Linked DNA regions of Funiculus sociatus GB2-C1. Each later gene encodes a partner of the first gene's protein in a complex. Links are inferred from orthologs where the notes say so. Each region holds a gene or a part of one and is shown on either strand. Other genes may lie near its edges. The genes, in order: secA and secY.

What was found.
Region 2: the proteins of secA (region 1) and secY are in contact, whole or in part, in a crystal structure (PDB 3DIN), measured with the Thermotoga maritima proteins. The link is inferred for Funiculus sociatus GB2-C1 from one-to-one orthologs. Residues at the interface, in WP_004082002.1 of Thermotoga maritima: Glu261, Ala262, Arg263, Lys300, Ala301, Arg302, Thr303, Ile304, Ile305, Leu323, Tyr324, Asp325, Pro326, Val329, Ser330, Tyr333, Ile336, Lys340, Phe345, Val349, Glu363, Phe364, Tyr374, Ser375, Gly376, Gly377, Glu393, Ile395, Thr482, Ser483; in WP_004081795.1 of Thermotoga maritima: Glu108, Gly109, Glu110, Glu111, Ala236, Glu237, Arg238, Arg239, Ile240, Thr241, Ile242, Gln243, Tyr244, Ala245, Arg246, Arg247, Val248, Thr249, Gly250, Arg251, Arg252, Val253, Tyr254, Gly256, Ala257, Ser258, Thr259, Tyr260, Leu261, Pro262.

Annotation. Positions count from the first base shown.
Region 1 is NZ_JAMPKJ010000074.1:18-14,879, reverse strand. The notes cover bases 11,467-14,862. They hold secA (preprotein translocase subunit SecA), read left to right. Parts: upstream 11,467-11,845; coding sequence 11,846-14,662; downstream 14,663-14,862. Other genes in these bases: NDI42_RS24355 (diheme cytochrome c), read left to right, coding at 11,467-11,693. In the rest of the region: DNA-processing protein DprA, read left to right, coding at 1-287; NDI42_RS24410 (GNAT family N-acetyltransferase), read left to right, coding at 500-1,675; NDI42_RS24405 (Gfo/Idh/MocA family protein), read right to left, coding at 1,701-2,813; gshB (glutathione synthase), read right to left, coding at 2,810-3,784; grxC (glutaredoxin 3), read right to left, coding at 3,897-4,154; NDI42_RS24390 (hypothetical protein), read right to left, coding at 4,334-5,239; NDI42_RS24385 (hypothetical protein), read right to left, coding at 6,590-6,757; NDI42_RS24380 (hypothetical protein), read left to right, coding at 6,786-6,926; NDI42_RS24375 (MBL fold metallo-hydrolase), read left to right, coding at 6,960-7,859; NDI42_RS24370 (bifunctional riboflavin kinase/FAD synthetase), read left to right, coding at 7,932-9,056; NDI42_RS24365 (AAA family ATPase), read left to right, coding at 9,355-10,263; NDI42_RS24360 (class I SAM-dependent methyltransferase), read left to right, coding at 10,272-10,946; more of NDI42_RS24355, read left to right, coding at 11,022-11,466. UniProt on the Escherichia coli protein: Required for protein export, interacts with the SecYEG preprotein conducting channel.
Region 2 is NZ_JAMPKJ010000033.1:8,456-22,760, reverse strand. What follows is about bases 1-2,839. They hold secY (preprotein translocase subunit SecY), read right to left. Parts: upstream 2,171-2,839; coding sequence 830-2,170; downstream 1-829. Other genes in these bases: rpsE (30S ribosomal protein S5), read right to left, coding at 2,805-2,839; rplO (50S ribosomal protein L15), read right to left, coding at 2,224-2,676; NDI42_RS16250 (adenylate kinase), read right to left, coding at 264-830; infA (translation initiation factor IF-1), read right to left, coding at 1-110. In the rest of the region: more of rpsE, read right to left, coding at 2,840-3,329; rplR (50S ribosomal protein L18), read right to left, coding at 3,432-3,794; rplF (50S ribosomal protein L6), read right to left, coding at 3,797-4,336; rpsH (30S ribosomal protein S8), read right to left, coding at 4,460-4,861; rplE (50S ribosomal protein L5), read right to left, coding at 4,886-5,431; rplX (50S ribosomal protein L24), read right to left, coding at 5,522-5,887; rplN (50S ribosomal protein L14), read right to left, coding at 5,887-6,255; rpsQ (30S ribosomal protein S17), read right to left, coding at 6,424-6,669; rpmC (50S ribosomal protein L29), read right to left, coding at 6,681-6,935; rplP (50S ribosomal protein L16), read right to left, coding at 6,939-7,358; rpsC (30S ribosomal protein S3), read right to left, coding at 7,431-8,159; rplV (50S ribosomal protein L22), read right to left, coding at 8,255-8,617; rpsS (30S ribosomal protein S19), read right to left, coding at 8,669-8,944; rplB (50S ribosomal protein L2), read right to left, coding at 9,042-9,905; NDI42_RS16165 (50S ribosomal protein L23), read right to left, coding at 9,975-10,277; and more genes. UniProt on the Escherichia coli protein: The central subunit of the protein translocation channel SecYEG. Consists of two halves formed by TMs 1-5 and 6-10.

The DNA.
Region 1 (14,862 bases):
AGGGAGCTATGTCGTTTCTTGATGAAGCACATTTGTTAGAAATGTTAGGAGCAATTCCACAACTCGATTCGGTGCAGCAATTAGAGTTATTTAATCAATCTCCCTTGCCGGATTTGGAACCAGAACTCAAACAAGTTTTTCAAGTTATTTCCCTTGAACCTGCACCGTTTGATTTAATTGTGCAGCAGGCTGGTTTAACGCCAGGATCTGTATCTAGTGCGCTGTTGCAACTAGAATTACTTGGGTTAGTATCGCAATTGCCGGGAATGCGCTATCAAAGATTTTAGAAGCAACGCTTTTAGAAAAAATACCTCCTAATGGATGAACCAGTAAGGTGAATTGCTCTCACCCGCTTGGATGAACTGGTTAAGGGAAGCGATCGCGCGATCGCTTCAGTAATTTATAAATACTGATTGCAGTTTTGTAAGGTAGGCAATACACGCAAAATACAGTCTTATAGCTAACACTAAAAACGCAAATTACCAATTACCAAATTTAGATGACACATAATATTGAATTTGGCACCTTTTCCAACTCTGACGAAAGTCAACAACTTTTGGCATTACTGTGTCAGTGCTTCAATGCTCCACCCAGCGACGATCAATATTATGCCAATCTTATCGGCTTAGACAACTTTCGGGTAATCCGCAAAGATGGACGAGTAGCTGGAGGATTAGCCATCCTTCACATGGGACAATGGTTCGGTGGCTCTAGTGTACCGATAGCAGGAATCGCATCTGTTGGCATTGCTCCCGAACATCGAGGAACAGGCGTAGCGGCGGCAATGATGACAGAACTTGTCAAGCAGCTTTATGAAGCAGGTGTTCCTATATCAACACTCTACGCCTCTACAAGTGCGCTCTATCGGAAAGTTGGTTACGAACAGGCGGGGAACTATTGCCGTTTGTCGGTGCCAGTAGACAGTATTCTGCTAAAAGATCGCAGTCTGCCCATTTTTCCAGTAGCAGCAACTCAGCACGAAGTTTTTCACGAATTATACCGCCAACGAGCGATCGCATCCAGTGGCAATCTAGATCGAAATCAGGCAATTTGGAAAGGAATAATCGAGTCCAAGGAAGAAACAATTCACGCCTATCTAATTGGTGCTGAAGATAAACCACAAGGTTACATTATTTTTAGCCAAAAGTGGGGAGACAAAGGCTACAACCTACTAATTAGAGACATGGTGGCAATAACACCAGCAGCAGCACGCCGTCTGTGGACTTTCTTCGCCGATCACCGTTCTTTAGCAGAGAATGTTATTTGGCGGGGTATGGCCATCGACCCTTTTTTAGGTTTACTTTCAGAGCAAACTTACAAAATTACTGCTTTAGAAAGATGGCTTGTGCGAGTAATTAATGTGCCAAAAGCCCTTTCATTACGCGGCTATCCGGCGGGTGTAGAAGCCGAATTGCATTTGGAAATTCAGGATAACATTCTACCCGATAATAATGGGAAGTTTATCTTAGCAGTTTCCGGAGGTCGCGGTGAAGTAACTAAAGGCGGGAGGGGAGAATTACGCTTAGATGTGCGTGGATTATCGCCTTTATTCACAGGTTTGTTTACACCTCATCAACTGCAAACAATTGGGCAAATTGAAGCAACTGCTGATGCAATCGCCGCAGCAACGCAAATATTTGCGGGTTCGGAACCTTGGATGTCCGATCATTTTTGATAACAAGTTCGGAGTAGCGTGGCAATTAACGATTAGCCAGGAACTTCTCAAAATTCGGTACATCCACCCAGCAACCTGTTTCATGGGATTGATGGGTTAAATCCATTAATAGTTGAGAATAAACCCCTTCTCGCAGCGATGGCGTGACTGCTTTTCCGGCGTCAATTCCTTTCACCCAGTTGTCTACAACTCTGATAAATGGTGCCAAACGCCCATCAGTGTAATTTTGGGGAAACAGCAAATGATTAGGAATTTCTATCTCAGCTAGGGATTTACCCACGCCTGCACCCCAGAGGCGAAAACCATGAACGTAATCTTTTTGATTGTCGCTGCCCAAGACTAACGTCCCGCGATCGCCATATACTTCTATCCAGTGGGTTCGGCTTGCATAAACTACGGAACTGATACAAACTTGGCACGGCGTACCATCCGCCAAAAGCAGCATCAACGTACAAGTATCATCAGCATCCACAGCCTTCATTTCCCCCGTCTCTGGAACTGGACGAAAGGGAATTCCCGTAATCAACTGGGCGCATAGTCGCTGCACGGGTGCAAACAACCAACTAATATAATCAAAAGCGTGAGAACCAACTGCCCCCAAAGCACCGCCGCCTTGGTCTTTCCGAGCATACCAGTTCCAAGGGCGTGAGGCATCAGCGCGACTCGACACCAACCAATCTATTTTAATCAGGCGCTTTTCTCCTACATACCCTTCTGCCAATAATTGAGCAAATTTTTGCCATGCGGGGACAAAGCGAAATTCAAAATCCATTGTAGCGATCGCGCCAACATCGATCGCCATATTGTGCAGTTCTCGCGCTTGGGATGCTGATAAAGCTGTCGGTTTTTCCAATAATAAATGCTTCCCAGCTTGCAACACAGTCTTTGCCATTTCGTGGTGCAAAAATGGCGGCGTTGAGATACTGACAGCATCAACATCCGACAGGGTAACGATTTGTTCTAGGTTGTCGCCAGCGTGAGGAATGTTATGGGCAGAAGCGATCGCTTTTGCTTTCTCCAGATCCCGGTGATAAACTGCCACTACCTGAGTGCGCGGATGTGCCTGAAATCCGGGAATGTGGATTTTCTGACCAAATCCCGTGCCTACAACGGCTACGTTAACATTGCTGAGTGTCATGCTATTGCCGATTTAAACTTTTCCACCCATTCAACCACTTGATGACCTAAACGAGTGCCATTTAGTCGGTCGGCTTCCCGGATACCAGTGGGACTGGTAACGTTAACTTCAGTAAGGTAGCCGCCAATTACATCAATACCAACAAAAATTAAGCCATCCCGTTGTAATGTGGGCGCTAGTTGGGTGCAAATTTCCCGCTCTCGTTCGGTAATTTCCGTCTCAGCGACTCTACCACCGACTGCCATATTACCCCGAAATTCTTTACCTGTGGGAATGCGATTTAACGCCCCAATTGGTTCGCCATTGAGTAAGATAATTCGCTTATCTCCCTCTTTAGCGGCAGGTAAATAGGTTTGTACCATGACGGGAACTCGTCCCTGAAGGGTACTCAGTTCAATTAGGGAATTAAAATTGCGATCGCTCGCATCTAAAAATAATATCCCTTCTCCCGCTTTCCCACCCAGCGGCTTTAATACAGCTGTCCCTTTTGCTTCCAGAAATTCGCGAATTACCCCTTTATCGGCACTGACAATCGTTTCTGGAATTGCCTCTGTAAACTGGAGTGCATACATCTTTTCATTTGCTTCTCTCAGCCCTTTGGGGGCATTGATAACCAACGTTTTAGCAGGATCGATATAGTCCAGAATGTACGTCGCGTAGAGGTAAGGAACCGTCACTGGCGGGTCAGTCCGCATGAAAACCGCATCCATTGACTCAAGGGGAGAGAGCGTGCGATCGCCCACAGCAAACCACACCGGATCTGCCACCCACAGCCCGTTCACCAGATGCACTGGTGTCAGTTGCACAGGCTCCAGCACCGCCCAAGCCTTGCCATCCACCACACTCAATAAATTAGCCTGAGTTATCCAAACCTCATGACCAAGTACTTGCGCGGCTTCCATCAGCGCCACGCTGCTATCGTGACCAGGATCTAGCCGTTCGATGGGGTCAATGATAAATGCAAATTTCATTTTAGATATCAGCTAGCGGCTTTTTGTTCATTGTCGATTGTCCGTAGACGTGTGAAGAGGAAAGAAAGTTGGAACGTTTCAACTTCCCCACTCTTCACAGACCAATGACTTCTTATTGCAGGAGTTGATCAAGTTTACCTTGAGCCTCTAGGTCATAGGTATCATCGCACCCACCGATGTGCTGATTGTTGATGAAAACCTGAGGTACTGAACTCCGCCCATTAGCTCGTTTTGCCATTTGCGATCGCGCTGCCTCGTCCCCATCGATACAATACTCTGTATACTCAACGCCCTTTTCATCTAGCAAAGCCTTGGCGCGGATGCAGAATGGGCATCTGCTCCAGGTATAAATTTCCACGTTAGCAGCCATTTTGTCCTTAAATATTCATTAATATTTGTTAATCCTAGTCTATCCAAGTACATTAACTTTTCCCTGTCAAAATTAAATCCCTTAAAAAAACGCCTCTCACTTCCTTAAGAAGTGAGAGGCGTTTTAAGTAATACGTATCTCTACAGGAGAAAAAACTGTCCTTTAAATAGCCTTTGAGACTACTTTTTGATACCTTTGCGACTTTTGCCGAAACCCCAGGTTACTAAACCTGTCAGTAAGATGGCACTCATTGTATTCGGTTCAGGAACTTCCTTGGTTCCGCCTGTGTTACCACCTGTGTTACCACCTGTGTTACCACCTGTGTCACCATCTGTGTCACCACCGTTACTGTAGTCAACTCCGCTACCGCCATTGCTATAGTCAACGCCAGTAGTACCGCCTGGAGTTGGTACGGGAGTTGGTACGGGAGTTGGTACGGGAGTTGGAGTTGGAGTTGGAACTGGAGTTGGAGTTGGTTTGGGGGCGATCGCAACCGGATTATTCACAAAGGCTTCACTTCCCTCATTACCAAAGGCTTGGACGTGGAAACCCAGGCGCAGCGCACCGCTTGTCAAATCGCTAAAGACATTGCTTAACGTTTTGCCTGGATCTAAATTAAACAGGATACTAACCCATTCTCCAGGATTCACACCCATCTGTGACGTTGGCTGGTTAGCATCCACTACGAAATCTTCTGAAAACTTGACAGTATTCCCGCCCGGTAGATTACCTTTGTTCGCCTCAGAAAACGACACTCCGCTGCCGCTATCGGTAATTGAGATTATGTTCTTCAAAACGCTGGAGTCATCCCAGTAAAGTTGGGTGATCGAAGATAGTTGCGTTCCGATGTTGCTGAACTTAAACAAAACCTGAGTAGCGGAAAGAGTCTCTCCACCGCTAGCGTCGGTAACATCTACAAACAACTGGGATTCCCCAGTTGCCTCGTTCATGGCGTTATTGTGAGTAATGTTGCTAAATCCAAACTGAATGGCTTGCGCTTGTGTGGCGGTTAAGGCAGAAGATACAACAGCAACACCAGCAGCCAGCAAGGAATGTCCAATTAATGTCGAAAATAACCGTGTCATTGTAATTAAAACCTGAGTCTGTTTGAGCGTGTATTGAAGTTGCGCTAGGGGAAGCTTGATATTTCACTTCCATGCTGGGTTGTAGATAGCAGGAAGGTTAACCCTGATTTTAATAATTGGAACTTGTAGCTTAGCTTTTTTTTAATCAAAGCTAATGTTTACCTAGCTGCTTCAATTTCTACTATATCCACTGTTTAGTTTAGTGTCTATTACTAAAACGCAATCTTTTCTGTATCTTCATTTACTCTGAAGTTTTGATTAAAATACTGTGTAATTTACTGATACATATTCATAAATATATCTGATATTTATCGGTTATAGCCTGACCTGTACTTATGGACGAACCACCAAAAGTCCTGCGGGAAAAGGGTTCTGAGCCAAGCAAAAACTTTTAATAGAAAATATTTATAATTAATTATTGTAAGTATTACTTATTAACTATAAATTCAATATCAGCATAAATACGTAAACGAAATCAGTAACAGGGTCTGGCTTAGGCAATTTTAAGTATATTCCGATTATGAGTAGCCTTAAATATAAATTAGACAGTTAAAAGACACAAAAAGTTCTCAAGCAATCCTTGCAAGAGTTGGGGAATATTTTTTTCATTTGTCAGGCAGGTGTTTCTCCGGCAACAGGCTATAATAGCCAATCCTACGGTTGACAACCTATTTAGTAAGCTGGCGTGTATTTGATATTCTTGAATTTGTCAATAAGGAAATCGTTAGCCAATAAGTAACCGAAGCCCATATTTATTCGGGTATTTACCGAAAAACATGGTAGTAAATGAGGTTGCTAAAATTTGACGCAGTATTTCCCCGCAGAGGCTAGACTGGTTAGAAATCAACACTTAGCAGAAAACTACTGATGAGCGATCGCGCTTGAGCAGTATATATTTACAAAAGCAAGTTCATTGCCCCTTCTGGGAGGTTAAAGAGCGATCGCTTGGCTCTTTGAGTAAATATTTGGGAAATTACCTAAATTTGTAGGGGTAAGGCATCGAATAGATCGGGAAAAGAGGTATTCGGGAAGAGGAAGACGACACAGTTGCATTCTTGGGTTCCACAAGGCAAAGCAACGGGCAAAATACCGATCCAATCGCCTCCGCTCCTCCTCACTCCCTTTGATTGTCAAACAGTGTCACTCAAATACGCGATAGACTATAGCCTAGACTCGATAATATCCTTGTCAAGGCTCCATATAGCCTACTGCCGATGTTAATGTTGAAATACAGGTGTGCAGAGCGAGTCCAAACACAAAGCAGATTTTATGCTGTAGCGGGTTATATAAGTTTTGAGAGTGAGCCAAATCACAAGTTTATATTGCACTAAATGGCAGACGTTTTGGCGACTAAACTGCTAAGCTTTTTAAATTAATACCAAGAGCTAGAGTCCTCATTCGGACGTGCGTCCCAGAAGAGGCAGTAGCGTCAAAAAAGTTTCCCCAAGAAACGCTTGGTCTATCGGCACCTGCAATCATGCCAGTGAGCAGTTGTGATTCATACTTAAATTTAAGCATAGGGTCGTCTACCAAAGCACTTTTTAGTATGTCAGTAGAAGTTATACCATTTGGTATAGCTTGCCAACCACGGTTCGACCTAGCGCTTGGGCTAAACAGAGCAGGGCATTTCCACGCGATCGCTCACCTGGATGGCACAAACTATATGCAGAACCGAAAACCTTACTGATGGATCGCAATCGGAACCCTACAGGGAACACCCATGTCTAGCATACAAAACCTATTCACAATTCACTTTTGGGGCGTTAGAGGAAGTATTGCCTGTCCGGGGCCGGAGACAGTCCGGTATGGCGGCAATACACCTTGTGTGGAGATGCGCGTGGGTGGTGAACGCCTGATTTTTGATGGCGGCACTGGTCTACGAGTTTTGGGGCAATCGCTCCTGTCCCAAATGCCAGTGGAAGCTTATATGTTTTTCACTCACTCCCATTGGGATCACATTCAGGGGTTTCCCTTCTTCGTCCCTGCTTTTATCAAAGGGAATCGCTTCCACATTCACGGAACGATTGCTCCCAATGGCTCGACGCTGGAGCAGCGCCTGAGCGACCAAATGCACCACCCAAATTTTCCCGTACCTTTGCAGATCATGGGAGCAGATTTAAAATTCTACGATCTGCCAGTAGGTCAAAAGGTGGAGATTGGTGAAATTACGGTTGAGAATGCGCTCCTGAACCATCCAGGGGAAGCTGTGGGTTATCGCGTTAACTGGCGGGGCTGTGCGGTTGCCTATGTTACGGATACAGAACATTTGTCAGACGGTCTAGATGAAAAAGTTTTGTGGCTGGCGCGGAATGCAGATGTCCTGATTTATGATGCCACCTACACCGATGAGGAATACTCCTCGCCAACATCCTCTAAAGTCGGCTGGGGACATTCCACATGGCAGGAAGCGGTGAAAGTGGCGCGGGCAGCTAATGTGAAAAAACTGGTGATTTTCCATCACGATCCCCTACACAATGATGATTTTCTTGATCGCACTGGCGAGTTAGTAGCTCAACAGTTTCCCGATGCGATCATGGCTAGAGAAGGGTTGTCAATTCAGGTAGCGCCCCCTACTGTGCAGAATGCGATCGCTCAAAAAGAGGCAGGTGTCTCAGCCTGAAACAATTCATGGTCAATAGTCAATTAGAAATTGGCTACTGACTAATTACAAAATTATGTAAAAATGTAAAGCGTGTGGGTTACTTCTTCTCCTAACACTGCTATAACACCAACCGCTGTTGCTCTGGGAAACTTTGACGGAGTTCATCGTGGGCATCAACAGGTAGTCAGACCAATTTTAGAGGTTTCTGGCGCTCCTGCTGCCCTGACGCTTCCTCAATCGGCCCTAAATCGGCGGGAGCAACACCATTGGCTGAGCCTGCGGGAAAATGCTCATCAGTCCTCAGAAACGGGGATGCAAACAGATGAACATCTGATCTCAACGGTAGTGACGTTCAATCCGCATCCCAGAGAGTTTTTTACTGGTCAACGCCGAGGGTTGCTGACACCCCTGGCGGAAAAGGTGCGACAACTCAAGACAATGGGTGTAGAACAGTTAGTGCTGTTGCCATTTGATCGCAAATTAGCTTCCTTGAGTCCGGAAGATTTTGTAGAAAAGATTTTGGTGCAGCAGCTCAAAGCCCGTCGCATCAGCGTAGGAGAGGACTTTCGTTTCGGGTTTAAGAGAGCCGGAACAGCAGCAGATTTAAAAGCGATCGCAGCCTCCTATGGCATCCCAGTCACCCTCGTACCCTTGCAAACTTGTGAAGGAGAACGTATCAGCAGTTCCATCATTCGTCAAGCTCTAGAGTCAGGAGATTTAGAGCAAGCAAACCGCCTGTTAGGGCGATCCTACACCCTCACAGGATTAGTAGTAAAAGGGCAGCAACTCGGCAGAACCATCCGATTTCCCACCGCCAACCTGCAATTGCCTCCAGAAAAGTTTTTGCCCCGTTTTGGCGTGTATTGTGTCAGAGTCTATAACGAAGTCGAGAGCCTTTCGCAAGTCACACAGCCACCGCCAAAAGCCAATATAGAAACCCGAGCAACTAGCCTCACCACAGCAAAAGATGCTTCTGTCTTGCCTATAGAAGCCATTGGTGTGATGAATATAGGCTGTCGCCCCACTGTAGAAGGAACTTCTCCCACAGTAGAAGTTCACCTGTTAGATTGGTCTGGGGATTTATATGGAAAGACCCTAACAGTGAGCTTAGAAAAGTTTTTGCGTTCAGAACAAAAATTTACTTCTCTAGAAGCCCTCAAAGCCCAAATTCATGCAGACTGTGAAGCTGCAAGAGCTTTTTTGAGTAGTCATTAGTTATTATCAGCCGGAAAAAGCGATCGCATCTTGCACCAGTCACGATGAGCAACACAATTTTGTCCTAGAACAAAGCCACGAACTAAAGTTTGGGCTAAAAGCTAAAGTCAGTTTTAACTGGCTGAAATACAGATTTTATTAAAGAAAAGTTTCAACTCGTTAAAATCGGTTTAAACTTTCTAGTGTGAAATTTGTTTCAAAGCTTATGATAATAGGTTCAATTCAGGTAAGTAAAGAAAACCACTGACAACAGACCATAAATTAATGACAATGGAATAATAACTAATGATTAAAGACTATGAGACAACGTATTGAGCAGCTTAACCAAAATTTAAGCCGTACTATTGTAGGAAAAGCAGATGCCATTCGCTTAGTGCTGGTAGCGGTGCTTTCAGGCGGTCATGCTTTGCTCGAAGATGTCCCCGGCGTTGGCAAAACTTTACTGGCAAAATCTCTGGCACGCTCCATCGACGGCAAATTTCAGCGAATTCAATGCACCCCTGACCTTTTGCCTACAGATATTACCGGAACGAATATCTGGAATCCCGCTTCAAGAGAGTTTGAATTTTTGCCAGGGCCAGTGTTTGCTAATGTGCTGCTGGCAGACGAAATTAACCGCGCTACACCCCGCACCCAGTCTGCTTTGCTAGAAGTGATGGAGGAACGACAAGTTACCGTAGATGGAGTTTCTCGCACTGTACCTAGTCCGTTTTTTGTCATCGCCACTCAAAACCCAATTGAGTATCAGGGTACGTTTCCCTTACCAGAAGCTCAAATGGATCGCTTTACTCTTTCCTTAACCTTAGGCTATCCCACAGAACAAGAAGAACTCCAGATGCTGCAACGCCTCGCTGAAGGCGTGACAGTAGAAGATTTGCAACCGTGTATTTCTCTAGAAGATGTGCAGGAGTTACGGCGTTTATGTCAGGGCGTGAAGGTGGAGATATCTTTGCAACAGTACATCCTTGACTTGGTGCGGGCAACAAGGGCAGATGAAGAAATTACTCTGGGTGTAAGTCCTCGCGGTACAGTTGCCTTACAGCGAGGCGCTCAGGCACTAGCTTTTCTGGAAGGGCGGGATTATGCTATTCCCGATGATGTAAAATTTTTGGCACCTCACGTTCTTTCCCACCGTCTCATACCATCTGGCGGTCGCCGTGCTAAGACAATTGTGGAGCGACTGCTGCGCTCAGTTCCCATCCCGTAAGCGAGAAAATGAATATTGAGCAAGCTTTTAATGCTGCCGCAGCAGATTATGATAAGTTACGTCGCACCCTGATTCCATGTTTTGATGACTTTTATGGAACGGCAGTTCAGGTCATACAAATTGAGCGTACAGTACCGCTGAAGGTTCTTGATTTGGGTGCGGGAACTGGACTTTTTTCAGGTATGGTTCAGGCAGCATTTCCTGTAGCAGAATTTACCCTGATTGACTTAGCCGGTGAGATGTTAGAAATAGCTAAGTCTCGATTTAGCAGTATGGGTAAGTCTCCCAGAATTGTAATTGACGATTATGTTAAGGCTGATTTGGGAGGGCCATATGATTTAGTTATCTCCGGCTTATCGATACACCATCTATGCGATTTTGACAAAGAACGTCTTTTTGGGCGAATTTACGATGCCTTGAGTCCAGGGGGGATGTTCGTCAACGCGGATCAGGTACTAGGCACAACTCCTGAATTAGAGAAACTTTATCGACAACAGTGGATTGACAAAGTTGGCGCTATGGGTATTTCAGGCGAGGAACTAAATGCTGCCAAAAAACGTATGGAATATGATCGCATGGCACCTCTGGAGGATCAACTTGGTTGGTTAGAAGCGGCTGGTTTTGGGGACATAGATTGTTGGTACAAGAACTTTAGTTTTGCGGTATTTGGTGGGCGCAAATGAAGCGATTCTGGAATGCGCTCTCCTTGTGGGCGGGGTTTTGACTGCTAATGCTGCTTTGGAATGGGTTTTGTGAGGATGGGACGAAAAGTTAGATCGACACAACGGCAACAACTAAGGAAAGAAGTAGCGAAAGGCGGTAAACGCAAGCGATCGCTATTTACTTTATTCTTGCTACTTTTAGTCTGGAGTCTTATCTTGGGCTGGGGGTTGGCACAAGCAAGGGATGTCACCAGTCAGTCGTCAGTGAATACTCAACAGAGGTCAATGAAAGTTGAAACGTTGGTAGGTTCTAATAACTTGGCAGCTTTCCAATCGGACATCTCTCAAGCGCCAACAAACAAGGGACAAGCGACAACTGACCCGGTTTCCGGTCGCCTCCAGCTAGGGCAACAACTTTACTTGGACAACTGTGCCACCTGCCATCTTGCCCTACCTCCAGGGGTTCTCCCTAGCGAAACCTGGCAAAATCTGCTGCAAGAGACGCAGCAGCATTACGGAACCAAGCTACCGCGCATCATCACTCCCACACTTTTACTCATGTGGGACTACTTGCGTACTTATTCTCGTCCACAGTTAGAAAAAGAAGCAGTGCCGTATCGGGTCACAGAATCTCGCTACTTAAAAGCACTCCATCCCCGCATCAACCTGCCCCAACCAACTACACTCTCCAGCTGCCTTACCTGTCATCCCGGTGCCGAGAAATATAACTTCCGTAGTCTGACCGCTGAATGGGAAAATTCACCCTAGCTTGGGTGGGATGCCCGTACCGTTTCAGCCTGAACGAAAATGATACGATAATTTTAGGTTTTAGATTTTAATCCAAAATCTAAAATCATCGCCAGCGGAGAAACTCCTTCGCCCCGCAAAATCTAAAATTCTTAAGTTCTCTCTATCCTGCTATGTTTAAAAAAATACTGGGCGATCCTAACGCACGCAAGTTAAAAAAATTTCAACCTTACGTTGTAGACGTTAACCTTTTCGAGGAAGAAATCCAGGCGCTGTCGGACGAGCAACTAACAGGTAAAACAGCGGAATTTAAACAGCGCTTAGCAAAAGTTAAAACATCGCGGGAACGCGAAGAAGCTTTAGATGAACTGCTCCCAGAAGCCTTTGCTGTAGTCCGGGAAGCTGGTAAAAGAGTTTTGGGAATGCGCCACTTTGATGTACAGATGCTGGGTGGCATAGTTCTACACAAAGGTCAAATTGCTGAGATGAAGACGGGGGAAGGAAAAACCCTGGTGTCAACTCTGCCTGCTTACCTAAATGCACTCACGGGCAGAGGGGTTCACGTAGTCACGGTTAACGATTATCTGGCAAGGCGCGACGCTGAGTGGATGGGCCAGATACATCGGTTTTTGGGCTTGAGTGTAGGGTTAATTCAATCTGGGATGGGGCCACAGGAACGCCAGAAAAACTACGCCTGTGATATTACTTACGCGACGAATAGCGAACTGGGCTTTGACTACCTGCGCGACAACATGGCAACCTCAATGGTTGATGTGGTGCAGCGTCCGCCAAATTATTGCATCATTGACGAGGTGGACTCGGTATTGATTGACGAGGCACGGACACCACTGATTATTTCGGGACAGGTAGAACGCCCCACAGAGAAGTATATGCAGGCGGCTGCGATCGCGGCTGCTCTGGAAAAAGAAGTGGAAACTGACGGCTCAAAGGTTGGGCATTACGAGGTAGACGAAAAAGCCCGTAACGTACTGATGACCGATGAAGGGTTTGCCAGAGCCGAACAGTTGCTGGAAGTCAAGGATTTGTACGACCCGAACGACCCTTGGGCGCACTATATCTTCAATGCGATTAAAGCTAAAGAGTTGTTTAAAAAAGATGTAAATTATATCGTCCGCGACAATGAAGTAGTGATTGTGGACGAGTTTACAGGTCGCGTGTTGCCCGGTCGTCGTTGGAGTGATGGATTACACCAGGCGATTGAAGCAAAAGAGCGGGTGGAAATTCAGAATGAGACGCAAACACTGGCGACAATTACCTATCAGAATTTCTTCTTGCTGTATGACAAGCTAGCCGGGATGACCGGAACGGCGAAAACTGAGGAAGCTGAGTTTGAGAAAATTTACAAGCTGGAAGTAACTCAAATTCCCACCAATAGAGCTCCCGGACGGCGGGATATGCCAGATGTGGTCTACAAGGCAGAGGCAGGAAAATGGCGCGCGATCGCTGAAGAATGTGCCGAACTGCACAAACTTGGACGACCAATCTTGGTGGGAACGACCAGCGTAGAAAAGTCGGAATTGCTGTCAACTTTGCTTAGCGAACTAGAGGTTCCCCACAACCTGCTGAATGCGAAACCGGAAAATGTGGAGCGAGAGTCGGAAATCGTCGCTCAAGCGGGACGCAAAGGCAAGGTGACGATCGCAACAAACATGGCGGGACGCGGAACCGACATCATTCTCGGCGGTAATTCCGATTACATGGCACGTCTGAAGCTGCGAGAATATTTTATGCCCAAGATTGTGCAGCCATCAGAAGAAGATAGTTTTGCCTTAAGCTCTGTTCCAGGGGCTTCTGGACGTGCGCCCGCACAGGGATTTGTTCCGGGTAAGAAGGTGAAAACTTGGAAAGTTAGCCCGCAAATCTTCCCGACACAGTTATCGCGGGAGACAGAACAAAAGCTGAAAAGTGCGGTAGATTTTGCCGTGCAGCAGTATGGTGAACGGAGTTTGGCAGAATTGGAGGCGGAGGATAAGATCGCCGTTGCTTCCGAAAAGGCACCGACTGACGATCCGGTAATCCAAAAGCTGCGGGAGGTTTACAACTTAATTCGCAAAGAGTACGACATCCTTACCGAATCAGAACATGAAGAGGTGATAAAACTTGGCGGTTTGCACGTCATCGGGACAGAACGCCACGAATCGCGTCGGATTGACAACCAATTGCGCGGTCGGGCGGGTCGTCAGGGCGACCCAGGCTCAACGAAGTTTTTCTTGAGTTTGGAAGACAACCTGCTGAGGATTTTTGGTGGCGATCGCGTGGCAGGATTAATGGATCGGTTGCGCGTAGACGAAGATATGCCTATCGAATCCGGAATGCTAACGCGCAGTCTGGAAGGGGCGCAGAAAAAAGTCGAAACCTACTACTACGACATCCGGAAGCAGGTTTTTGAGTACGACGAGGTGATGAATAACCAGCGTCGCGCTATCTACGCCGAACGTCGTCGCGTCTTGGAAGGTCTGGATTTGAAAGAACAGGTGATCCAGTATGCTGAGCGCACAATGGATGACATTGTGGATGCCTATGTCAACCCAGAATTGCCTTCAGAAGAGTGGGACTTAAACAGTCTGGTAGCAAAAGTCAAGGAATTTGTCAATCTTTTGGCAGACCTGGAGCCATCTCATCTAGATGATATGGGTGTAGGGGAAATCAAAACTTTCTTGCATGAAGAAGTGCGAAAAGCCTACGATCTCAAGGAATCGAATGTAGATCAAATTCAGCCCGGTTTGATGCGACAGGCGGAGCGGTTCTTTATTTTGCAACAGATTGATACCCTCTGGCGGGAACACTTGCAAGGAATGGATGCTCTCCGCGAGTCGGTGGGTTTGCGCGGCTACGGGCAAAAAGACCCCCTGATTGAGTACAAGCAGGAAGGTTATGAAATGTTCTTGGACATGATGACGGATATCCGCAGAAATGTGGTATATTCCCTCTTCCAGTTCCAACCCCAAGCTCAGCCGCAAGCAGTTTAAATATAGCGGTTCTTCAATCAGAAAGTCGGAACAAGAGAACCCCACGCGAACAGCCAACCAGAGTTGGGAGTGGGGTTCTCTTATTAACCGGTAATTAGGGCTTGCTGAATAAATAATGGAAGACCCAGAGAAGGCTTGATTAGTGATTCAAGCCGACAATAATATAAGTTTTTGTTTTTCCTCATTTATCGAGCCATAGC
Region 2 (14,305 bases), on another replicon or contig:
GAGATATGAGCTAATACATTAAATCCATTATCCAAATCAACGCGAAACATAGCATTAGGCAACGATTCTGTCACCGTGCCTTCCATTTCAATTAAGTCTTGTTTAGCCAAGTTGTCTTTTCCTCAATTTTTCTGTTTTTAGACGCGCATCATAGGGCTGATTGTCGGTCAAGGCTTTCTTAACATATTTTATCAAAAAATCAACCCATCGGTTTGAGGTCAGTACCCGCTGCTAGTCTGGCAACAGACTGACCCCAAAAAAGATTAATGATGCACCACCTGTTTGAGTGCGTTAGTGACTTCATCAAGCGAGCGATCGCCATCAACTGAAACCAACTTCGAGCGATCATTATAGAAATCAATCAACGGTGCCGTCAGGGAGCGATATACTTCCAAACGGTTGCGAATGACATCTTCCTTATCATCACTCCGGCCTTCCTTGCGCCCTCGTTCCAACATCCTTGCGACCAACACTTCATCTGGGACTTCCAGGTTAAGCGCGTACTTAATACCCTGGTTCAATTCCTGTAGCAGTGAATCCAGAAAAGTCGCCTGGGAGACGTTACGAGGAAAACCATCCAAAATCCAACCAGGTTTGGCATCAGATTCAAGAAGGCGATCGCGGATCATATCCAAAATCAGCTCATCAGGAACCAACTCACCGCTATCCATGTACCCCTTGGCCTTTAGACCGAGTGGAGTTCCAGCAGCCTTGGCATTTCGTAAAATGTCACCCGTGGAAATGTGCGGAATTTCCAGCTCCTGAGCCAGAATTTGTGCTTGAGTTCCTTTTCCCGCCCCAGGCGGCCCCAAAAAAATCAATCGCGTCACTACTGCTTCACCATTCCTTCATACCGCTGGGAGATGACATAAGTTTGAATTTGCTTAGCTGTATCAATTGCAACACCCACCAAAATCAGCAAAGAGGTAGCTCCCAGCCCCTGAAAGGTAGTAATCCCAGTAACACTTTCCACAGCTGTTGGCACGACTGCCACCAAACCCAAAAAGATAGCGCCTAAGAATGTCAATCGATTCAACACCCGCTCAACATACTCGCTAGTGGCACGACCCGGACGAATACCAGGAATACTGGCACCCATCTTTTTCAGGTTCTGTGACATATCTACCGGGTTCACAATCAGAGAAGCGTAGAAATAGCTGAAAAACAGAATCAAGATGAGATAAACCGTCACATAAACCCACGGCATCTGACCACTTGGGTTGAGAGCATTAGCAACCTGGGTCAAAATTAGATGGAGTTGAGACAACAACTGGTTGTTGCCACTGTTTTGAGTAATCTGAGCTAGAAAACTAGGGAAAATCAAAACCGAAGACGCAAAGATGATCGGCATAACGCCGCCCTGATTGAGTCGCAACGGCAGGTAATTAGTTCTTTCCCGATAAAGTCTTCTGCCCACCTGACGGCGTGCCGAAATAATCGGTATTCGCCTGGTTCCCTCCTGAACAAACACAATCCCCAGGATCATCACCAGGAACACTACGAGCAGAATAATTACAGGACCCACATTGCGATTATCAAGCTGGGCGTAATTAATAGTTTGCCCAAGGGAACGAGGTAGAACCGCCACGATATTGATAAAAATCAACAGTGAAGCACCGTTGCCAATTCCCCGTTCAGTAATCAGTTCCGACACCCACATGACAAACATTGAACCTGCTGTCAGTGCCAGTGCTGTCTCGGCCATGAACAGAGGCCCGCGAACATCCGTCGCATAACGCTCAAGCCACCCGGCAATGAAGGTACTTTGAAGCAAAGCTCCCCCCAGCGCTACATAGCGAGTAACCTGAGAGATTTTTCGCCGCCCTGCTTCCCCCTCATCCTTCTGCAATTTCTCCAAAGCTGGGATAGCAGCTGTGAGCAACTGGATAATGATGGAGGCATTAATATAGGGCAAAATCCCTAAAGCGAAAATCCCCAAGGCAGAAATACCGCCCCCTGAGAAGATATCCAAAAATCCAATTAAGGGGCTATTTTGAATATCTCTACCAAACGCGGCTCGGTCAATACCTGGTACGGGCAGAAAGATGCCAACGCGAACTAAAATTAGCAGACCGATGGTAACTAGCAGCCGGCCCCTAAGACCAGCTGCCTGAGCCATCTGCAAAAAAGTTTCCTGAGCAGTTGGAGTTTTATCTCGACTAACAACCATGAAGCGATACCTCTACGTCATCGAGCAGGCGCTGGCACACACAATGCTTAACCCTATCGGGCAGCGACAACTTCGCAGCTGCCGCCAGCTGCTTCAATTTTGCTGCGAGCCGAGCCTGTAAAAGCAGCTGCTTTTACATTCAGAGCCACGTTCAGATCCCCGTCTCCGAGAATTTTTAGAGGCCCGTCGTTGGAGGTGACAATACCACGATCTATTAATGAGGTTAGGTTCACCTCTGTATCAGCAGGGAGTGATGCCAGCTTACTTACGTTGATCGTAGTGTACTGTTTACGATTTACGACCGTAAAGTGCTTTAACTTGGGTAGGCGGCGGTAAAGGGGCATTTGTCCACCTTCAAATCCGGGTCGCGTACCCCGACCGGATCTTGATTTTTGTCCGCGCATACCAAAGCCACCGCTAGCGCCTTGACCAGCTGCAATACCGCGACCTATGCGACGGCGGCGCTTCTTTGAGCCTTTTTTAGGAACTGCGTCTTCTAATCTCATGTCTTTTGTCCTTTGTCAGTTGTCAGTTGTCAGTTGCCAGTTGCCAGTAGACGTTTGAAGGTTTGAACGTTTCAACGAGAAACCTACCCAACGTTCCAACTTTCCAACTCTTGCCTGACCACTGACTATTAAGCGTAGAGGTTTTCAATGGGGATACCGCGTTCTTCAGCCACATCGGAAAATGTCCGCAAGGTGGAGAGAGCGTTGATGGCGGCTCTAGCGTTGTTCAAGGGATTGTTAGAACCCAGCTGTTTTGCTAGGATATTGCGAACCCCAGCTAATTCCAGCACCGTGCGAACGGCACCCCCGGCAATTACCCCTGTTCCAGGGGCTGCTGGCCGCATCATCACTTTGGCACCACCACCGTCACCGTTGATGGGATGAGGAATGGAATTTGATTTAGTCAAAGGGATGTCAATCAAATGCTTTTTGCCGTCGGCGACACCTTTACGAACAGCTCCAATTACGTCGCTAGCTTTGCCGACACCAACACCAACTTGCCCACGCTCATTGCCAATAACGACGATGGCGCGGAAGCTGAGTTTTTTACCGCCTTTGACGACCTTGCTGACGCGACGGATTTGGATCACCCGTTCTTGAAATGTAGTTTCTTTTTCCCGACGTGCAGAATTTTTACGACGTTCTTTTGCCATTGCTTTATCTTGAACCATTACAGTGAAAGTAAAAACTAAAAAGGCAAAAGCAAGAAAACTAGGAAAAATATAAAATTTCTTTTACCTTTTGCCTTTTGTCCTTTAAAAATCCAACCCAGCTTCGCGGGCCGCATCTGCGAGGGCTTTGATGCGACCGTGGTAAAGGTTGCCGCCGCGGTCAAAGACAACTTTTGTGATACCAACTTCGAGCGATCGCTCGGCAATTAGCTTACCTACTTCTACGGAGGCTGCTACATTCGCTCCTCCTTCTAGGCGCGATTTCAGCTCTGGCTCTAGGGTAGAGGCAGCAGCTAGGGTACGCTGTTGAGCATCGTCAATCACCTGAGCATAAATATGCTGGTTGGAGCGAAAGACGGCTAAACGAGGGCGATTGCCTGTACCGTTCACCTTGCGACGTACCCGCCGATGCCGACGGTGAATTGATTCTTTCCGAGTTAGCTTCATTTTTACTTCTTACCTGCCTTTCCAGCTTTACGTCTCACCACTTCACCGGCGTAGCGGATACCTTTACCCTTGTATACTTCCGGTGGGCGGACAGCGCGAATTTTGGCTGCAATGTTCCCCACGATTTCTTTATCAATACCGCTCACAATGACATTGGTGTTGTTTTCCACCGCCATCTGAACGCCTTCTGGGGGGTCAATTTGCACCGGGTGACTGTAACCCACGTTCAAAATTAAATTGCGACCTTGAACTGAGGCGCGATAACCGACACCCTGGATTTCTAAACGTCGCTGGAACCCTTGAGAAACCCCATCAACCATGTTGGCAACCAAAGTCCGCGACAAGCCGTGGCGCTGGCGAGCTGCACGAGATTCATCCCGTCGCTTCACTACAATCGTTTCGCCTTCCTGCTCGATGATCACCTGCTCTGGCAGAACCCTGGAAAGTTCACCTTTAGGGCCTTTAACTGCCACATGTTGACCGTCAATGGCAACTTGAACTTTAGCGGGAATATTAATGGGGCGCTTGCCAATACGAGACATAACTAATTACTCCTTTTTTTTGTCAGTTGTCCCTGGGCGTTTGAACGTTTGAACGTTTGAAAGTTGTTAGAACAAAAGTCCCTTTCTAACGTTTTAATTTGACAACGTTCCAGTGACCAATGACTACCAGATGTAGCACAGCACTTCCCCGCCTACCCCCTGACGCCGCGCATCCCGGTCAGTCATAATGCCACTGGAGGTAGAAATGATCGCAATTCCAATACCGCCCAGCACACGGGGTAAGTCTTTACGGTTGGAATATACCCTAAGTCCTGGTTTGCTGACCCGCTTCAATGTGTTGATAATCGGTTGGCGATTCTTGCCTTTGTATTTTAAGGAAACCAGCAGGTGTCGCTCGATGCCCTCGCCAACTTCTTCAAAATCAGCAATGAAGCCTTCAGCTTTCAGGACTTGAGCAATGCTCTTCGTCATTTTCGTTGCTGGTATTTCTGTTGTTTGATGCCGCGCCATATTCGCATTCCGAATGCGAGTCAGCATATCTGCTATTGTGTCGTTTGCCGCCATTGTTCCCTCCTTATTATGACTGCCTCAGTTATCCCGGAAGGGCATTCCCATTTCTTTGAGTAAGGCGCGGCCCTCTTCGTCGGTATTTGCTGTGGTGATGATTGAAATGTCCATGCCACGAATTTGATCGATGCTGTCGTATTCTATTTCTGGAAATATCAGCTGCTCTCTAATGCCTAAGCTGTAATTTCCTCGACCATCAAAGCTCTTGGGACTGATACCGCGAAAGTCCCGAATGCGTGGCAATGACAGGTTGATTAATCGATCAAGAAAGGCATACATCCGATCTCCTCGTAGTGTTACCATTACGCCCACTGGCATACCTTGACGAAGTTTAAAACCTGCGATCGCTTTTTTCGCCCGTGTCACCACAGGCTTTTGACCCGCGATCTTGGCAATTTCGTTAAGGGAAGATTCCAGCGCTTTAGCGTTAGTAGATGCCTCTCCTAAACCTCGATTAATCGAGACCTTTACAATTTTGGGTACCTGATGGACATTGGTGTAATTAAACCGATCTGTCAGTTTAGGAACAATTGTCTCTTGGTACAGCGTTTTCAGTTTTTGTGCCATTGGTTTTTTCCTTCATGCCCTGGGCTTGGTCAGGGAAAATAGTAGTTAACAATTAGCCGACTGGCAATTAGCTTGCACAGCTAATTGCTATTAGTCAATGATTTCTCCAGTCTTTTTGAGCATCCGCACTTTACGACCTTCTTCATTAAAGGTGTAACAAATGCGGCTGGCAATTTTTTGGCTGGTCGAATAAAGCATAACGTTAGAGCTGTGAATCGGGGCTTCTATCGTAACGATTTGACCGGATTCACCTTCTTGCTGAGGTTTGACGTGCTTGGTTTTGATGTTAACCCCTTTAACAATTACCCGGCTTTCTTCGGGAATCGCTTTTAATATTTCACCAACCTTGCCTTTATCTCGACCAGCGATTACTTGCACTGTATCGCCCTTTTTTACGTGCATTTTATAGCGCACTTTCGGCTGGGAGCCGTTTCTTTTAAACTGTTTTGTTGCCATTAGAGTACCTCTGGAGCCAGGGAAACAATTTTGGTGAAATTTTTGTCGCGCAGTTCCCGTGCGACTGGACCGAAAACGCGAGTTCCCCTGGGGTTGCCATCTGCGTTGATGATTACGGCGGCGTTATCGTCAAAGCGAATACTCATACCGCTGTCCCGGCGCATATTCTTCTTGGTGCGGACAATTACGGCTCGTACAACGTCGGACTTTTTGACTGCCATGTTGGGGATAGCGTCTTTGACAACGGCGATGATCACATCGCCAACGCCGCCATAGCGCCGACTGCTGGCACCTAAGACGCGGATGCACATCAATTTGCGAGCGCCGCTGTTATCTGCGACATTTAGGTAGCTTTGAGGTTGAATCATAGTTTTGAGTTTTGAGTTTTGCTCCAGCTGGATACTTCCGTTGCTCCGGAGTTTTGAATAATAGTTTTGAGTTTTAAGTTTTGAGTTTTGAAGCCGGAAGAATTTAAGAAATTCTAGACTTGGAATTTTTAACTCAAAACTCAGCTCTCAAAACTCATAACTTTCTTATTAAGCCTCGCGATTGAGAATTTCAGCGACTGTCCAGCGTTTAGTGCGACTCAAGGGGCGCGTTTCTGTAATTCGGACGCGATCGCCCACTTTGCACTCATTCTCCTCATCGTGAGCCTTGTACCGCTTCGTGTTTACCACAATTTTTCCGTATTTCGGATGTGGCGAACGGTTTTCCACGGCGACCACTACGGTCTTTTGCATTTTGTCGCTGACGACCACGCCAACTCGTTCTTTAACTGCCATTGGGGTCTACTCTACTCCTGGGATTGTGCATCTGGCTGCGGTTCTGGGGCTGGCTGGTTATCCGTTGCCGCCCGTTGCCGCTCACCTTCCACGGTCAACAGCTGACCTAACCGATGCTTCATATGCTTGAACTGATGTGGCTTTTCCAGGCGTCGGGTTGCCTGTTGCATCCGCAAATCAAACAGCTGCTGTTTGACAGCTAAAATCTCATCAGCCAGTTCTTGGTCATTTAAATTTCTGGCTTCTTCTATCTTGGGCAGAGGCATAATTTACACCTGTTCCCCTTCACGTGTGATGAACTTTGTTTTAATCGGCAATTTGTTGGAGGCCAGACGCATTGCCTCGCGGGCAGTTGCTTCCGGTACCCCGGCAATCTCAAACAAGATCCGCCCTGGCTTGACTACAGCTACCCAAAACTCTGGTGAACCTTTACCAGAACCCATCCGGGTTTCGGCTGGACGCATGGTTACTGGTTTGTCTGGGAAGATACGAATCCAGATTTTGCCACCCCGGCGGATATAGCGGTTCATGGCTCGACGGCTGGCTTCAATTTGGCGGGATGTAATCCAGGCTGGTTCTGTGGACTGGAGGCCAAAGTCACCAAAGTTTAGGTCACTGCCTCTGGTTGCCAACCCGTTCATCCGCCCGCGCTGCTGTTTGCGAAATTTAGTTCTTCTGGGACTTAACATGATTTGTCCTTTGCTAACTGCTAATTGCTAATTTCTTCTTACTAATAGCGGATAGCTATTAGCAATTAGCTATTACTCATTTGAGCGGTCTTCAAATTGCTGGCGGCGGCGCTGTTGGCGACGCCGGGGTTGAGCATTATTAGGAGCAGGCACTTCTTCCTGACCTGGAATAACCTCGCCTTTGAAGATCCAAACCTTAACGCCAAGAATCCCGTAGATGGTTTTGGCGGTGCGGTAAGCATAGTCGATGTCTGCCCGGAGGGTATGTAGTGGTACTCTACCTTCCCGCGTCCACTCGGTTCGAGCAATTTCTGCCCCATTTAACCGTCCGCTTACTTGCACTTTAATTCCCTGGACTTCAGCGCGTTGAGCGCGTTGAATTGCCTGACGCACGACTCGCCGGAAGGAGACTCGTCGTTCCAGCTGCTGGGCGATGTACTCGGCAATCAGCCCCGCATCGGCATCCACCCGCGCCACTTCAATAACGTTGATCCGGATTTGCCGATTACTGCCGCCTAGAGCTTCAAGAAGCTTGGAGCGTAATTCTTCAATGCCTTGACCACCTCGACCTACCACAACACCCGGTCTAGCTGTGTGGATTTCCAAATCGATTTGGTCGGCTTTGCGCTCGATCCTCACTTGAGAGATACCAGCGTTAGCGAGTTTTTTCTCCACTACCTGCCGAATGGTGTGGTCTTCTTGCAGGAGTTCTGGGTAGCGCTTAGCATCCGCAAACCAACGGGAGCGATGTTCTTGGGTGATACCCAGTCGAAAACCAATTGGATGAATTTTCTGTCCCACGAATGCTTCCTCTAAATCAGTGCTGAGTGATGAGTGCTGAGGACTGAGTAAATGATTTAGTAAAACTGTTACTCATTCCTCATAACTCAGTTCTGTTATTTTTCTTCTGTGTCTGGTGCAACGGCTACTGTGATGTGACACGTTGGCTTGCGAATCTGATAGGCGCGTCCTTGAGCGCGGGGCCGGAAGCGCTTCAAGGTTGGCCCTTGGTCAGCATATGCCTTAGAGATCACTAATTTCGCTGGGTCTAACCCGGCGTTATGCTCGGCATTGGCTGCTGCTGAGCGCAGTACATCGCGGACTGGATCGCAAGCCCGATAGGGCATAAATTCCAGTACAATCAGCGCTTCACGATATGACCGCCCCCGAATTTGGTCGAGAACTCGCCGCACTTTGTGGGGGGACATCCGGATGTAGCGGGCGATCGCTTTGACTTCTTCTGTAGTATCAACTGCCATAGATTTCTCCGTTTTAATAATTCTGAATCTTGTCTAATTCAAAATTCAAAATTATCTCTTTGCCTTGGAATCTTTCGAGTGTCCCCGGAAAGTACGAGTAGGAGCAAATTCGCCTAACTTATGTCCTACCATTTGCTCGCTGACGTAAACTGGAACGTGCTGACGACCATTATGAACCGCGATGGTGTGACCCAGCATTTGCGGCAAAATTGTTGAGGCGCGAGACCAAGTTTTGATCACCTGCTTTTCGCCTCTGGCGTTCAAAGTTTCAACTTTTTTCAACAGATGATCCGCAACAAAAGGACCTTTTTTAAGAGAACGACCCATACTTTACATAACCCCAAATTATTTTTGATTTCTGATTTCTGATTTTGGATTTTGGATTTATTGGCAATCTAAATTCCAAAATCTAAAATCTAAAATTCTAAGATTCCCGACCGCCACGACCCCGCTTAGAAGCTTTACGACGACGACGAACAATCAATTTACTGCTTTGCTTCTTAGGCTTACGAGTCTTATAGCCCAAGGTTGGTTTACCCCAAGGGGTCACAGGTCCGCTTCTACCAATCGGTGCGCGTCCCTCACCACCACCGTGTGGGTGGTCAACTGGGTTCATGACGCTTCCTCTCACCTTCGGACGGCGGCCCTTCCAGCGGTTGCGACCTGCTTTACCTGCACTCAGGTTTCTATGCTCAACGTTGCCAACCTGTCCAATCGTGGCGTAGCACTCGCGGCGCACCATCCGGACTTCTCCGGAGGGCAACTTGATGGATACATAACCACCTTCTTTTGCTACTACCTGAGCAGTGGCACCAGCAGCACGAACAATTTGACCACCTTTACCTGCTGTCAGTTCTACATTGTGAACGCTAGTTCCCAATGGAATATTGCTTAACGGCAAAGCGTTGCCAATCTCGATGGGGGAGTTGGAACCTGCGGTGATAAATGTGCCTACCTCTAACCCTACTGGGTGGAGAATATAGCGCTTTTCTCCATCCTGGTAATAAAGCAGGGCAATGCGAGCATTACGATTAGGATCGTACTCAATCGCTGCTACTTTTGCGGGAATATCTCGCTTATCGCGGCGAAAATCTATCACCCGATAGAGGCGTTTGTGGCCGCCACCCCGACGGCGACTGGTAATTACCCCGCGATTGTTGCGACCTTTGTCGCGATGGTTAAAGTGGGTTAGTGATTTTTCCGGCTCACTCTTGGTAATTTCGGCAAAATCCGAAATTGTAGTCTCGCGAGTGCTGGGGGTGTAGGGCCGATAGGAACGGGTACCCATAATTTAAACTCTTAGTTGAACTGCTAAATGTTGAGTGTTATTTTGGATTTTTTATTTAAAATCCAAAATTTAAACTTCTGGGAACAGGGTAATTGAGTCACCGCTTACTAAGGTTACGATCGCTCGTTTGTATTGAGGCTTAAACCCGGCAAATTTGCCGACGCGACGCTTACGGCGTGGTAGGCGAAGGGTGTTGACGCTCAAAACCTTTACTTTAAACAGGTCTTCAATTGCTGCTTTAATTTCGGGTTTGGTCGCTTTGGGAATTACTTCAAAGACGTACTTGTTCTGCTCCATGTGCAGAGTGGCCTTTTCGGTGACTATGGGGCGATAAACCATATCCGCCAGGTCGCGGCGATTAAATTCACTCACTGTAAACCTCCTGAATTTTGGCGAGGGCAGATGGCGTTGTTACAATTTTGTCAGCGTTAAGCAGGTCAAAAATATTCAATTGGTTAGCAAAAATTAGCTTCAAATTGACGATATTTCGGGCTGACAAATAAACGTTTTCTTGGCGCTCTGGCAAAATGAGGAGGATTTTTGATTGTGGATCGACTCCCCAACGAGCGATCGCTTCAACCAATTCCTTTGTTTTTGGTTTGGGCAACTTGTCGCCAAATTCCTCAACTACAACCATGTCCTCGGCGCGGTCAGCGATCGCTGTTCTCAACGCCAAACGCCGCTCCTTGCGGTTCATCTTTAGGTCATAGTCTCTTGGCTTGGGTCCGAAGATCACACCACCACCACGCCACAAGGGTGAACGAATCGAACCCGCACGAGCGCGGCCTGTCCCCTTTTGTCTCCAGGGTTTACGTCCGCCTCCCCTAACTTCAGCGCGGGTTTTGGCGCTAGCGGTGCCTTGACGAGCATTTGCCTGCTGCCGGACTAATGCCCGATGCACAATATGTGCGGCGTTCTCTTCTTTGGCAACCTTTAATTCTAGTGTCGCCTGCCCGACTTCTTCCCCATCCCAATTGTGTACTACACAGTTAACCATATGCTTAGTCCGAGAGTCCTTTGTCAGTTGTCCGAGAGTCTTTTGTCAGTTGTCTTTGAAGGATGACTAATGACTAATGACTAATGACTACTTTCGACCTACCTTTTTGGCAGGCAAAATATTGACGAGCGCACCTGGTTTACCGGGAACCGCTCCCTTGATCAGCAGCAAGTTTCGTTCCGCGTCTACCCGCACTACTGTCAGTTTGCGAATTGTGACGCGATCGCCACCTAAACGACCTGCCATCCGTTTCCCTGGATACACACGCCCTGGTGTGGTTCCAGCACCCGTCGAACCGGGCTGACGGTGGTTTTTGGAACCGTGAGACATGGGTCCCCGCTTGAAATTGTGACGCTTCTGATATCCGGCAAAGCCCTTACCGATGCTTGTACCGATTACATCCACAATTTGACCCGCAGTAAATAAATCTGGCTTTAACTGCTGACCCAGCTCAAACTCACCTACGTTATCTAGGCGATACTCCCGCAGTTTCCTTAAAGGAGCAGCGCTCGATTTTGCCAAGTGTCCCAACAGGGGTTTGTTCAACGCCTTTGGTTTCACTTCTTGATAACCAAGCTGGACGGCAGCGTAGCCATCTGTGTCCTTGGTTTTAATTTGCGTTACAGTACATGGCCCAGCCTGGATGACTGTTACAGGAATTGCTTTTCCTGTTTCGTCAAATACTTGGGTCATGCCGAGTTTGGTTCCGAGGATACCAATAGGCACGGCTTTTTGGTTGCTCCCTTTTACACACTACAAAGAGGCGGTGTTGCGATCACTCGCCACACCGACAAGCTCTTACAAACGTTTTCATTCGTTGCGATCAGACCAGCCAGAGATAGCACTGCCTCGCATTGAATCGAAGCAAGCTTTTAAGAAAGCTTTTTAAGCTTTCCCCTCAGATGGTGTGAACCTATTCGACCGTCGGATATGCGACAGAAGGGCATTGCCTATATTCGCGGGGACTTAAGCAGCTTTATCTACTCAGTATCCCGAGAAGGCGAATGTGGTTTTTCCGGTGCTTTGAAGATTTCCGTCAAGAAGCCTTCTTTTATACCATCGCATGAAGCGAAATCGCTGGGAACAATGAACTTTCTATTCTTATGACTGCACAGCCTTTTAGCTGAAAGCCTAATGTCCCTTTACCCGATCTCGACCTCAGCGGCAATAACCGCCTGAATTTTGACCACAATTGTTTACTATAAACCCTTTCTTAAGAATTGTCTACCAACCGCTAATTTTTTTTTGTCTTGTCCCAGTTGATAGGCTCCTCACCACCCAACTATAATAAATCCGCAGCACTCATTAACAAAACTTAAAGCAGGGTAGAAGATAAATATATGGCACTTATCACCATCGGCAATCAATTTGTCAAAGGACTGGAAAAGGAGGGGGCTTTGGGGATGTACGTACCCTTAGAAGGAGGCTTTGAGGGACGTTACCAGCGGCGGTTGCGTGCAGCTGGCTATACCACGTTACGCATTACTGCAAAAGGACTAGGCGACTTAGCTGCCTATTTAACAGGCGTTCACGGTGTGCGTCCCGCGCATTTGGGTAAAAAAGACATTCGTACTTATTTCATACCGCCTGTGGTGAATTACCAATTGGAACACCTACCCCCCAAGTCGAAGGGTTTAGTGTTGTGGATTATCGAAGGAAATATCCTCTCGCGTGAGGAAGTGGAATATTTAACCGCTTTGCCAAGCATGGAACCGCGAGTAAAAATTGCGGTGGAGATGGGGGGCGATCGCGCATTCCGTTGGACACCGCTGAAGAATGCGATCGCTGCTGCTTAAGCAACCGATTTTTTCTAGCGATCGCCCACAGTCCCGCGACAACTGCTCATTTCCTACAATCGTCAAGCATTTTTACTTAGCCCCGCAGCAACAACTCGGTTGTGGGGCTAACTTATCCCTATCAAAAATCACCTGAATCGCCCAAATTATAACTACTACAACCCATTAAACCATTTAGTTTTGATACCTTTAAAGAAGCAAACTAATAAGGCAAACTTTTATGGTGGAAAACCGCGACTATACCTTAATCATTGACAAAAGCGGCAGTATGTCACTAATAGACCAGCCAGGAAGTAAAAGTCGCTGGGTGGTCATGCAGGAATCTACCCTAGCCTTAGCGAGTAAATGTGAAGAATTCGATCCGGATGGCATTACCATTTATCTATTTGCTAGTAGATTCAAACGCTACGACAATGTAACCGCCAGTAAAGTAATGCAAATTTTTCGGGAAAATGAACCATCTGGTCGTACCGATTTGGCGGGAGTTCTCCAAGATGCAACCAATAGCTACTTTCAGCGCAAAGCAACCGGACAAACTAAGCCAAATGGTGAAACTATTTTAGTAGTTACGGATGGGGAACCGGATGACCGAAAAGCGGTGATGAAAGTAATTATTGAAGCTTCTCGCCGCATGGATAGAGATGAAGAACTGGCAATTTCGTTTATTCAAGTTGGCGCAGACGCACAAGCCAGTAAATTCCTTAAAGTGCTGGATGATGAACTGCAAAGTGCTGGTGCCAAGTTTGATATTTGTGACACAGTAACCATTGATGACATGGAGGACATGACCCTGACTGAAGTGTTAATAAATGCCATTATTGACTAACACATAGTTTAATTTTGGATTTGGAATTTGGATTTTAGATAAGTGAGCGTGTATCTAAAATCTAAAGTCTCAAATCTAAAATTTATTGGAGGTATCGAAATTATGGAATCGATAGATGACATACTCGCGTCAGTTAAGGCTGAGTATGAAGAAAAAGACAACCCCAAACTGCTTCACAAATCGCAACAACTGAAAGAAAAGCTAGTGAACCCGCACGCGATCGCGCCGTCTGTAGAGGTTGTCGAGAATTTCCCCCTGCAACCTGGGAAAAATAACTTGTCTTACTCCCATGAAGATAGCGTACTAGCTCAAGTTAAGGCTGAATTTGAGGAACAAGAAAAAGCCCAAAACCTGAAAGAACAGCAACAACTAGCAGAGAAAAAAATTAAGCAGGAACAAATTAAGCAGCAGCAAAGAGAGGCACTAGCAAGCCAAGCGAAGGAGTGGCTGAAAAATTTAAACCCACTCTCAGAAGAAGGTCTTTGGTTTGAAGAATTTGCGTATGCTTACCCAGCCAAACTAGATGCAGCGATTGATTATCTTCAAGCTTTGCGGGAAACGCAACCGTAAAGAGTCTAGAAGTAACTAAAACTTTTTATTTTTTTAATCTCAATCTACTTAATAGTCTCAGCCAGTGGGCTAGGCTAGATCAGTAGACCCTGACGATCGCAGGAGATTATCTCTTTGTGGAAGGAGTATCTGTGGCACAAGACCGAGACTATACATTAATCATCGACAAAAGCGGCAGTATGTCTACCCCAGAACCACCGAGTGGGAGAAG